3 regions of the Mesorhizobium sp. Ca11 genome follow, and region 2 is predicted to be linked to each of the others. Evidence: riboswitches for the same ligand, from Rfam matches in the RefSeq annotation. Region 2 holds a riboswitch; each other region holds the start of a gene.
The links. A riboswitch is a leader RNA that binds a small molecule or an ion and turns the genes downstream of it on or off. The one in region 2 is predicted to bind cobalamin.

Region 1: another riboswitch for cobalamin. It lies ahead of bluB (5,6-dimethylbenzimidazole synthase); the one in region 2 lies ahead of LB538_RS17060 (CbtB domain-containing protein).
Region 3: another riboswitch for cobalamin. It lies ahead of LB538_RS02495 (DUF1636 family protein); the one in region 2 lies ahead of LB538_RS17060 (CbtB domain-containing protein).

The regions. Positions count from the first base shown of each region.
Region 1 is NZ_JAIUHU010000002.1:328,676-332,468, forward strand. Features, by position in the region: gene LB538_RS05305 (TetR/AcrR family transcriptional regulator) at 1-75, shown strand, start outside; gene LB538_RS05310 (hypothetical protein) at 207-1,190, shown strand; gene bluB (5,6-dimethylbenzimidazole synthase) at 1,191-1,922, opposite strand; cobalamin riboswitch at 1,965-2,143, opposite strand; gene LB538_RS05320 (histone deacetylase family protein) at 2,259-3,185, shown strand; gene LB538_RS05325 (exodeoxyribonuclease VII small subunit) at 3,189-3,440, shown strand; gene LB538_RS05330 (DUF2277 domain-containing protein) at 3,634-3,793, shown strand, end outside.
Region 2 is NZ_JAIUHU010000008.1:266,052-269,844, reverse strand. Features, by position in the region: gene LB538_RS17080 (DUF6428 family protein) at 1-209, shown strand, start outside; gene LB538_RS17075 (methyltransferase family protein) at 490-957, shown strand; gene LB538_RS17070 (PilZ domain-containing protein) at 961-1,233, opposite strand; gene LB538_RS17065 (histidine phosphatase family protein) at 1,385-1,957, opposite strand; adenosylcobalamin (AdoCbl) riboswitch at 2,039-2,190, shown strand; gene LB538_RS17060 (CbtB domain-containing protein) at 2,182-2,391, shown strand; gene LB538_RS17055 (CbtA family protein) at 2,612-3,352, shown strand; gene LB538_RS17050 (hypothetical protein) at 3,605-3,793, shown strand, end outside.
Region 3 is NZ_JAIUHU010000001.1:513,161-516,953, forward strand. Features, by position in the region: gene LB538_RS02490 (winged helix-turn-helix domain-containing protein) at 1-1,112, shown strand, start outside; cobalamin riboswitch at 1,622-1,825, shown strand; gene LB538_RS02495 (DUF1636 family protein) at 1,865-2,296, shown strand; gene cobW (cobalamin biosynthesis protein CobW) at 2,293-3,330, shown strand; gene LB538_RS02505 (cobaltochelatase subunit CobN) at 3,347-3,793, shown strand, end outside.

The DNA.
Region 1 (3,793 bases), on a different contig from region 2:
GACCCCGAGGCGACCTCGAAAAAAGCGATCACGGCCTTCAAGCAGTTGCTCGAAGGCTTGCGAAAGAAGCCTTGACGGCACGCTCGGGTAATCAAGCCACCGGCTTATGCACCGGTTTCGGGCCGGCGCAACCCTGCCGCGATTGACAATCGCCGGGGCGAGCGCATCCTCCACCGCCAACTCTGAAGGTGAGGGGAGTCGGGGCCATGTGGGACTTCAGCATCGCCAGATCCGTGTCGATCATGATGCGGACATGGCCGTTCATCGTCTTTCGCATGATCGTCTATTTTGGCATCACGGTCGCCTACATCATGGCGACCGGTACGGGCGCCAGCGTCGGCTACGGCGTCGGCCACATCTCCACCGATCCCGACGGCCCGATGTCCTTCGCGCTGTGGGGTGGCGTGGTCGGCTTCAGCGTCATCTCGATCGCCGTCTACTGGATACGCGAATACATCCTCTATGTGTTGAAAGCGGGCCATATCGCCGTCATGGTGCATCTGATCGACGGCCAAGATGTCCCCGACGGCCAGGGCCAGATCGCCTACGCGAAGGAAGTGGTCACCCAGCGTTTTGCCGAGGCCAACATCCTTTTCGTCGTCGACCAGCTGGTCAAGGGCGCCATCCGAGCCATCACCGGCCTGATCGGCGGCATCGCCGCCTTCCTGCCCATTCCGGGCCTGAGCGGCATCGTCAGCTTCATCAACACGGTGATCCGCCTGTCGCTGACCTATGTCGACGAAATCATACTCGGCTACAACATCCGCATCAATTCGAGCTCGCCTTTCGAGACGGCAAGGCAAGGCATCGTGCTCTACGCGCAGAACGGCAAGCACATGGTCAAGAACGCCGTCTGGTTGGCGGCGATCATGTGGGGCGTGTCCTTCGTCATCTTCCTGTTGATGCTGGCGCCCGCGGCGGCCATTCTGTGGGTCATGCCGGGCCAGCTTGCCGGCTGGGCCTTCGTGCTGGCCATCGTCTTCGCCTGGGCCTTCAAGGCAGCCTTCATCGAGCCCTTCGCCATCGCCTCGCTGATGCAGGTCTATTTCGAAGCCATCGAAGGCCAGGCGCCCAATCCCGAATGGGACCGCCGGCTCGCCGAGACCTCGTCCAAATTCAGGGAACTGCGCGACAAGGCGCTGGGCTCTTTTGGCGGCGGCTCGCGCTGGGATACTCCGAGAGCCGCCTGATCATGGCTTTGATGGGCCGCAGAGCTTTGCGATGGCCGATTTAAGCGGCGCCTCGCCGGCGCCGCGAAACGTCTCGCTCATGACCAGTTCGGGCAGCGGCAGGCGCTTGCCCCAACCATGCGCCTCGAGGTCCGGCTTCGGCGCGAATTCCGAGACGCGGCCGACGCAGAGATAGGCGATCGGCGTGACATGCTCCGGGATCGCGAGAAGCCGCTTCAATGCCTCGGTTTCGATGATGCTCACCCAGCCGACGCCGACACCTTCGGCCCGCGCCGCCAGCCAGAAATTCTGCACCGCGCAGACGGTGCTGTAGAGATCCATCTCCGGATTGTGCCAGCGCCCGAGCGGCGAGTCCTTCGACCGTTGCCGGTCGCAGGTGATGCACAGATTGAGCGCGCTTTCGCAGATGCCTTCGAGCTTCAGTTTCCTGTAGAGCGCCTGCCGTTCCGCCTCGATCGCCGGCAGCTCCTGCTCGCGTGCGGCAAGGAACAGGTCGCGCACTTGTCTGCGCCGCTCGGCGTCGCGGATGACGATGAAATTCCACGGCTGCATATAGCCGACCGACGGGGCGTGATGCGCGGCGGTGATGAGCCGGGCCAGCACATTGTCATCGAGATCGTCGGGGACGAAATGGCTGCGCACATCGCGCCTGGTGAACATGGCCCGGTAGACCGCGTCGCGCGCCAATTGGTCAAAGTCGTCGCCGCTCGCGGCGATCGCTGCTGCCGTCATCGCTTTTCCCCTTGCGACAAGCAGTCCCCCGCCTGACCAAGCGGAAAACCATGTCTGCCGGGCCGGTCTTCTGGCTCGGGATCGTCCCGCATCCGGCGCCTTCCCGTCTTCGACAGTGGCGTGTGCCGGCGCGGTCCCCCTTACAGTGTTGGGCACGCCACGGAGTTCAACCGTGTTCCCGATTCTCCCGCGTCGCGGGCACCTGGCAGCGATGCGACCTTACAGCGAAGCTTGGGCCGCGCCAATGGCGTTAGCGACACGGCAAGACGCGATTTCCCCAGCCATTCGGCCTGCCAAACATGGTCATTCGGCCGCCAGGTCCCTAGATTAGGCGCCATGGCCACCCGTCTCTACACGCATCCGATCTTCCTCGAACACCTCACGCCGCCCGGTCACCCCGAGCGGCCCGACCGCCTGCGCGCCATCGAGCGCGTGCTCGACGACGAGGCTTTTTCGGCGCTCGACCGTGTCAAGGCGCCGGAAGGCGACGAGAAAACGATCCTCTATGCGCATCCGCAGGATTTCGTTGAGCGCGTGCGCGGGGCGATCCCTGAGAGCGGGATCGTGTCGATCGACGCCGATACCAGCGCCAGCCCGAAAAGCTGGCAGGCCGTGGTGACGGCGATCGGCGGTGCCAACGCGGCGGTGGACGACGTTTTCGAGGGCCGTGCGGCAAACGTCTTCGTCGCCGCGCGTCCGCCTGGACATCATGCCGAAAAGACCACGGCGATGGGCTTCTGCCTGTTCAACACGGCGGCGATCGCTGCCCGCTACGCGCAGAAGAAACACCAGGCCGAGCGTGTCGCCATCGTCGACTGGGACGTTCATCACGGCAATGGTACCCAGGACATCTTCTGGGACGACCCGTCGGTTCTCTACTGCTCGACGCACCAGATGCCGCTTTACCCAGGCACCGGCGCGAAGAGCGAGACCGGCGCCGGCAACATCGTCAACGCGCCGCTTGCGCCGCAGACCGGCAGCGACCTGTTCCGCGACGCATTCCTGTCGCGCGTGCTGCCGTCCATCGATGCGTTCGCGCCGGACCTGATCATCATTTCCGCCGGTTTCGACGCGCACCACCGCGATCCGCTGGCCGAGATCAACCTGACCGAGGACGATTTCGATTGGGCGACCGGCCAGTTGATGGAGCGCGCCGGGCGCCACAGCTCCAACAGGCTCGTCAGCCTGCTGGAAGGCGGCTACGATCTGCAGGGACTGGCATTTTCAGTCGCCGCCCATGTCGGGCGGCTGATGAAGGGATAGGGTATGGCATTGGAAGGCAATGAGGACGTCAAGGCGATGAGCTTCGAACAGGCGCTCGACGCGCTGGAGAAGATCGTCGATGATCTTGAGCGCGGCGACGTCCCGCTCGACCAGTCGATCAAGATCTATGAGCGCGGCGAGGCGCTGAAGGCGCATTGCGACCGGCTGCTGAAAGCGGCCGAGGACAAGGTCGAGAAGATCAGGCTGTCGCGCGACGGCAAGCCGGTGGGAACTGAACCGCTGGACGCCGACTGAGGTGTTGATATTCAGGTGAGGCCGGCCTGCAAATGGCAACTTCCTGCGCTTCCGGTGCTCACGTACTTCAAGTACGCTCCGCTCCGGTTCTCGGAAACCACCATTTTCGGCTCGGCCTGACCTGAATCTCAACACCTCAGCGGATGATCTCAGACCGGGTAAGGGCAAAGAAAGCAGGTAAGGAGTTCAAGCCATGTGCCGCAACATCAAGACCTTGGCCAATTTCGAGCCGCCGGCGACCAATGACGAGGTGCATGACGCAGCGCTGCAATTCGTGCGCAAGCTGAGCGGCTCGACCAAGCCGTCCAAGCGCAACGAGCATGCCTTCTACCATGCCGTCGAGGCGATCGCCG
Region 2 (3,793 bases):
ATGTCTCTCTCGATCAGGCGGCGAAGCTGACCTTCGAGGTCAGCGACGGCGTTCGCCCGATGGAATTGCACCGGGCAGCCCAGCCGAGCCTTGTTGGCGGGACGGTTGAGGTCGAGCTGTCGCCACGGCCGTCAAGCTGCAAGCCGCGCGACCGCTGGTTGGAAGAACAGAAGGCAGCCAGCGGGTGCGGAGGGAGTCGCTGCTGTTGAGCCCGCTAACGGTGACGCGCCGCCCTGATCAGAATCTGATCATGCCGTTAGCCTGCAACAAATAGAGGCCCACGAGAACGATGGCGATCAGCGCCACCCAAACGGCTGTCTTGCTCATCCGCACAATCCCTGTCGATCGGCGACAGTGAACGCGCGCGCCACGGCTGTGTTCCCGATATGCCGGGCTGCACATCGCCTAGGCAGGATCAAGTCACGAATTGCTGGACGATGCGCGTCCGTGCATAGTGGCGGCAATGGCGCCTGGTCGATGAAGATGGCTATGGATGACAAAGCGGACAATCCGGGCGTGGCGGTGTTTCCGCCGCTGCTCTTTCTCGTGGCGCTGATCGCGATGCTGGCCCTGCGCTATGTGTGGCCGCTGGCGATCGGCGGCCGCCCGCTGACCATCGTGCTCGGCATAGTGCTGGCAGCACTGGCGGTTGCGATCATCGCCTGGGGACGCTCGACGATGTTGCGCGGCGGCACCAATGTGAACCCGACGCTGCCGACCACCGCGATCATCACCGGCGGCCCGTTCGGCTTCACCCGCAATCCGCTTTATGTCGGCCTGATGGGACTGCTTCTCGGGATCGGGCTGCTCTTTGACAGTTGGTGGGCCGTCATCGCGACCATCGCGAGCTTCCCCATCCTGCATTACGGCGTGGTGCTGCGCGAGGAGGCCTATCTGGAACGCAAGTTCGGCGAACCCTACCGCGCCTACAGGGCGGGCGTGCGCCGCTATCTTTGAGCATCAGTCCTTCGGCGCGTTGCTGTAGAGCGCCACGCCGACGCGGTCGTTGCGCCGCCACCGCACCAAAGCGCGATAGGCCGTATCGTCGGCCGGGACCTCGAGCAGAAAGCGGTCCGGGATCTCCACATTGGCACCGACGCGCAATTCCGCGCCCTGCTCGTGCTGATTTCTGACCGAGCAGCCGATCCTGACGCCGGCGGCGATGATCGTGGCTTCCTTGAGCACGAATTCGCGCGCATGAAGACGACGTTCGGTCTCGGGATAATCGGCCATATCCGGCGGGCTCCTCAGGCAAGGCTCTCCTCGCCACGGGGCCGCACTATAGCAGCGAGGCGTTTCCGTTCCGTTAGCGATTGCTGAAACAGTGGTGTGCCGGCTTGATATGCCGGCCGGGTTCACGGATGGAGCGTTCACGCATGGGCGTTCAGCCGGCGACAGTGACGCCGCTCGCGCGCAGCACCCAGCGGCGGCCATCACAGCGGAACTCGGTGAGCGACAGCGGCTCGATGTCGATCTTCCAGACCGAGGAAAGCGGTGCGCCGAGCACATGCGCCATGGCGGCGCGGATCGGCATGGCATGCGTCACCGCGACGGTGTGACCGCTTTCGCCGGCCAGCCGCTCCATCAGCGCAGCGCCCCGCCGGGCGACGTCGGCGAGCGATTCACCGCCATGGGGCGCCGCGTCTGTACCGGCGAACCAGGCCGCCATACCTTCGGGATCCTCGGCCTGCACCTCTTCGAAACCTTTGCCGGCCCAGCGCGCGAAATCCTGCTCGGCAAGCAGCGGCTCGACCGTCGCATCAAGGCCGAGCGCCTCCGCCGTCCGCCGCGCGGCCAGCGCCGGGCTTGTCCAGACACGGTCGGCGCGACGCAGCGAAGCGGCCAGCGCGCCGGCGCGATCGAGGGCGCGCGGCTCCGGCGGCTCATCGTTCGGAAAGCGGCCCTTGCGCATGCCGGCCGTCGCTCCGCTTGCGATCATCGTCAGGCGGACAAGCATGAAAAACTCCGTGGCCCAGCGAAAAACAGGCCTCACGAAGCCGTGCCGCCATTACATGTCGTTGACAGGCGAACGAAGTGCTGACAAGTGTCTTAGTGCTATACGGGATTGGAAGCCGGTGCGAGTCCGGCACGGTCGCGCCACTGTGATCGGCACCAGCCGAAAGTCAGGCCTTATTCCGCAGCACTCGATCAACGGGACGCAGTATCCCAAGGGAGGTCAATATGTCCGACACCACCTTCGCCCCCAGCTACGGCCCGGTTGCGATTCCGGTCCGCGAGCTTCTGCCCTGGGCCATCCTCGGCGGGCTGCTTTTGATGCTGGCGATCTATTTCGTCGGCGCGGAAGAAGGCGCGACCTCGCTGATCCGCGGCACCTATGTGCACGAATTCGTGCATGACGGCCGCCATCTGCTCGGCTTCCCCTGCCACTAAAGCGGTTCAGCATCGCTGAACCCGCTTTCGATTCTGATCCAACGCAATTCCGGACGGAAAACCGCTGCGCACTTTTCCTGGAATTGCTTGGTTGGCTTAACGCAATTCCGGGCGGAAGACCGCTACGCACTTTTCCCGGAATTGCTTGGTTGGCTTAACGCAATTCCGGACGGAAAACCGCTACGCACTTTTCCTGGAATTGCTTGGAGGGATTGGTGACATGGTTGGAAAACTTTTGCTGCGCGGCATGCTTGTCGGGCTGGTCGCCGGGATTCTGGCGTTCGCCTTCGCCCGCGTCTATGGCGAGCCGCAGGTCGACAAGGCGATCGCCTTCGAGGAACAGCAGGCCCACGCCGCCGGCGGGCCGCCGGAGCCCGAGATGGTCAGCCGCGCCACGCAAGCCGGCATCGGCCTGGCAACCGGCGTGCTGATCTATGGCGCTGCGCTTGGCGGGCTGTTCTCGCTGGTCTTCGCCTATGCCTATGGCCGGCTGGGCTCGCTCGGACCGCGCGGCACCTCGGCGCTGATCGCGGCACTCGGCTTCCTGGCCGTGATCGTGGTCCCCGGCCTCAAATACCCGGCCAGCCCGCCCGCAGTCGGCAATGCCGAAACGATCGGCTACCGCACCGAGCTGTTCTTCATCATGATTGTCGTCTCGATCGCGGCGATGGTGGCGGCGGTCGGCCTGGCGCAGCGGCTGTGGAACCGGCTCGGCGCCTGGAACGCCTCGATCGTCGCGGGCCTCGCCTTCCTCGTCGTCTTCGCGCTGGTGAAGGCGGCGCTGCCCGACATCAACGAAGTGCCGGAGAACTTCTCGGCGACCGTGCTGTGGCAATTCCGCGTCGCCTCGCTCGGCATCCAGCTGGTGCTGTGGACCGTCGTCGGGCTCGGCTTCGGCGCGGTTGCCGAACGCGTGGTCGCGGTGCGCGACCAGCGCAGCCCGGCACGCCGCTACGCCTGAAATCCGATGCGTTGGCCGCCACGGTTCTGCGCCCTGGCGAACAAAGCGGCTCAACGGTCGGTACGACCGCAGAGCCACTTTGGTCTTTCGTTTTCTCGCAATTCCGGACGGAAAACCGCCGCACACTTTTCCTGGAATTGCTCGGTTGCGGCGCTGCTCGCATTTCTGGCCGCCACATCCGCGCAGGCGCATGGCGGATCCTCGGCCCCGCCTCCTCCCGGCATCCAGATCCCCAGCCTGACCCACGGCCAGATGGCCGTCATCGCGCGCTATCGCGGCAAGATCCTCGACTTCGCCCAGCGCCAGACCGCGACCGACCCGACCTTCCGGCGGCTCTACAATCACGGCAATCTGCAATTCACCTATTGCCTCTGGGGCTTGATGCCGGGCAGCCTCGGCGACGAGGAAAGCCCGTTCAACGAATGCAGCCACGCCTATCTC
Region 3 (3,793 bases), on a different contig from region 2:
ATCGCCGCCACCTTGCGCGGGTACTTTCGCGAACCGGCCTTCTGCAGATCGATTCCGTGAGCGCGGTGGTGCGCGCGCATTACATGCCGCTCTATTCGCGCCTCGGCCCCTACCCGCTTACGCTGCTCGACAATGCCGCGGTCACCCGCAAGCGCGCCGTTTTCGAATACTGGGCGCATGAGGCATCGTTCCTGCCCGTCGAGACCTATCCTTTGATGCGCTGGCGCATGCAGCGCGCCGAGCAGGGCGACGAGATGTATCTCGGCCTGGCGAAATGGGGTCGTGAACGCAAGGAAATGATCGACGAGATATATAGAGAGGTCGCCGATCGCGGTCCGATCGCCGCGTCCGACATCGAAGGCCACAAGGGCAATGGCGGCTGGTGGGGCTGGAGCGAGGCCAAGCACGCTTTCGAATGGCTGTTCTGGGCCGGGCGCATCACCACGGCCTACCGCCGCGGCTTCGAACGCTATTACGACCTGCCCGAGCGCGTTTTGCCGCAGGCGGTGCTCGACCTTCCCATTCCCTCGGTCGAGGACGCGCATCGCGAGTTGCTGCGCATTTCCGCCCGCGCCCATGGCATCGCCACCTATGGCGACCTGCGCGACTATTTTCGTCTCGCGCCGGGCGACACGAAGGATCGCATCGAGGAACTGGTCGAAGCCGGCGAATTGCTGCCGGTGAAGGTCGAAGGTTGGGACAAGACCGCCTATCTCCACAAGGACGCCCGTTTCCCGCGCCGGATAGAAGCGCGCGCCCTGCTCGCCCCTTTCGATCCCGTCGTCTTCGAACGCACCAGGACGGAGAAACTCTTCGATTTCCGCTACCGCATCGAGATCTACACGCCGGCCGAGAAACGCCAATATGGCTACTACGTGCTGCCCTTCCTGCTCGGCGACCGGATCGTCGCCCGCGTCGATCTGAAAGCTGACCGCCCGGCCAGCATCTTGCGCGTCCACGCCGCCTACGCCGAGGCCGGCGCCCCGCCCGAAACGGCCGCCCAGCTCTTCGACGAGTTGAAGCAGATGCAGGGCTGGCTCGGCCTGGAGGCGATCGAAGTGACGCCGGCCGGCGACCTCGGGCCGGCGCTGGCCGACATCGCGGTGTCGTAGCTGCGCGTTGACAGGGAGAGTGAACAAAAATAGAACATCCCAACTGTGGTTAGGATCGGTTGCGATGGTTTTCAGGCGCTCGATATGTCTGGTCTTGGCCTACCTGACCTTAGCGTCGCCATCATATGCGACAGGTGCTTACCGAGAGGAATGGGTAGAGGTCACGCGTCCAGTCATTTTCTGTGGCGGCCACATTGCACCCGGTATGCAGCCAAAAGAAGTGACGGCGCTTCTTCTGCGGTGGTTGGAGTTTGGAACGATCGACAAGCAGATCGCAGGCGCCTGTGGCTTATTGCCGGTAGGGCAGCGCTATATAATAGTTCATGAGCCGAAGTTCGACGCCAATCGCTTCGTCTTGATGTGGGAACCGGTTTGCCAGCACGGCTGTTCGTTAAGTATGGCGCCCGTGGCCTCACCGCCTCGCAAACTTGTGGGTCCATACCTCAAACCCATAAAGCCGCCAAAAGGCTGGTACTAAGCCAGTCGTTGACTCCAGCCCCCTGAACCCTCTAAATCCTGACCCAGACGGTCTTCTCCCGGCAAAGGGAGGAGCCAAGAGGGAATGCGGTGCGGGCCAACACCCAAATCCGCGGCTGTCCCCGCAACTGTAAGCGACGAGCCTCTGCCGAAAACCACTGGGATGTTCCCGGGAAGGCGGCATTCAGGGTGACGACCCGCGAGCCAGGAGACCTGCCGTCTGAGACTTTAAGTATCCGAATGCCCGGCGGGTTTTCCGGGCAAGGAGCATGGTTTTGGATCGCAACGGCAGTTTCCCGGCAAACAGTGCGGACATTCCGTCCGAGCCCGATGCTTTGGCTGGCGTCACCGTCATCGTCTGCTCATCCTGCCGCGACGAGACCGGGTCGGATGCGCATCCGCGCGCCGGCGCGCTGCTTGCCGAAGACACGCGTCGGGCTGCTTGCGGCGAAAAGATCGACATCCGTACCGTCGAATGCCTCGGCAACTGCAAGCGCCGGCTAAGCGCCGCGCTGCTGCGCGACGGCTGCTGGAGCTACGTCTTCGGCGATCTGAACACGACCAGCGGCGCCGATCTCGTCGCCGGCGCAAAGCTCTTCGCCACCTCGACCGATGGCCTCATCCCCTGGCGCGGCCGGCCCGATTCTCTCAAGCGCGGCCTGGTTGCCCGCATCCCTCCCCTCGACATGCTGAAGGACCGACCATGAACGCATCCGTTTCCCGCGTGCCCTGCACCGTCGTCACCGGCTTTCTCGGCGCCGGCAAGACGACGCTGATCCGCAACCTGCTCGAAAACGCCAAGGGCAAGCGGCTGGCGATCATCGTCAACGAGTTCGGCGATGTCGGCATCGATGGCGAGATCCTGAAGGGCTGCGGCGTCGACACCTGCCCGGAGGAAAACATCGTCGAGCTCGCCAATGGCTGCATCTGCTGCACCGTCGCCGACGATTTCGTGCCGGCGCTCGACCAGATCCTGTCCCGCACGCCGAAGGTCGACCACATCCTGATCGAGACCTCCGGTCTCGCTCTGCCGAAGCCCTTGGTGCAAGCCTTCCAGTGGCCGACCGTGAAGAGCCGCGTCACCGTCGACGGCGTCATCGCCGTGGTCGACGGCCCGGCGCTGGCCGACGGCCGCGTCGCTTCCGACATGGACGCGCTGAAGGCGCAGCGTGCCGCGGACGATTCGCTCGACCATGACGATCCGGTCGAGGAGGTGTTCGAGGACCAGATCGCCTGCGCCGACCTGATCATCCTGTCGAAGAGCGATTTGATGGATGCGGCGGGCTCTGAGCGCGCCAACGCCGTCATCGGCGAGCATGTGGCGCGCGCCGTGAAAGTCGTGCCGACGTCGCAGGGCAAGGTCGATCCCTCGGTGCTGCTCGGCCTCGGTCTCGCCGTCGAGGACGACATCGAGAACCGCAAGACCCATCACGACGACGAGCTCGACCACGAGCACGACGATTTCGATTCCTTCGTCATCGACATCCCGTCGATCGCCAATCCCGACGAGCTGGCCAAGCGCGTCGCCCTTGCCGCCGAGCAGGAAAACGTGCTGCGCGTCAAAGGCTTCGTCGAGGTCGGCGGCAAGCCGATGCGGCTCCTGCTGCAGGCCGTCGGCCCGCGCGTCAACCACTATTACGACCGCGCCTGGACGGCTGAGGACGACCGCCGCTCGCGGCTCGTTGTCATCGGCCTCAAGGGGCTGAACCGCCCGGCGATCGAGCGTATCCTCGCCGGCTGAGGCAATCCGGACCGCGATGCACATCCTCGCCACCACATCCGCATCGCTCGACGATCTCGCCGAGCCGATCGACCTCAGGCAGACGCCTGCGGATGTGGTGGCGCTGTCCTTCACCGACAGCGACCTCGCCGGCCTGGCCACCGCCTGGAAGGCGGATGCGGCGCGGCTGCCCTCAATGCGGCTTGCGGCGCTGCGTGACCTTCGCCACCCGATGTCGGTGGACCTGTGGATCGACAGCGTCGCCCGCCACGCCAGGGTCATCCTCGTCCGCATCCTCGGCGGCTATGACTGGTGGCGCTATGGCTGTGACCAGCTCGCCGCAGTGGCGCGCGAACGCGGCATCAAGCTGGCATTGCTGCCCGGCGAAAGCCATGACGAGGACCTGCGGCTGGTCGAAGGCTCGACCCTGCCGCGCGCCGAGCTCAACGCCCTGCTCGGCTATTTCCGCGAAGGCGGCCCGGCC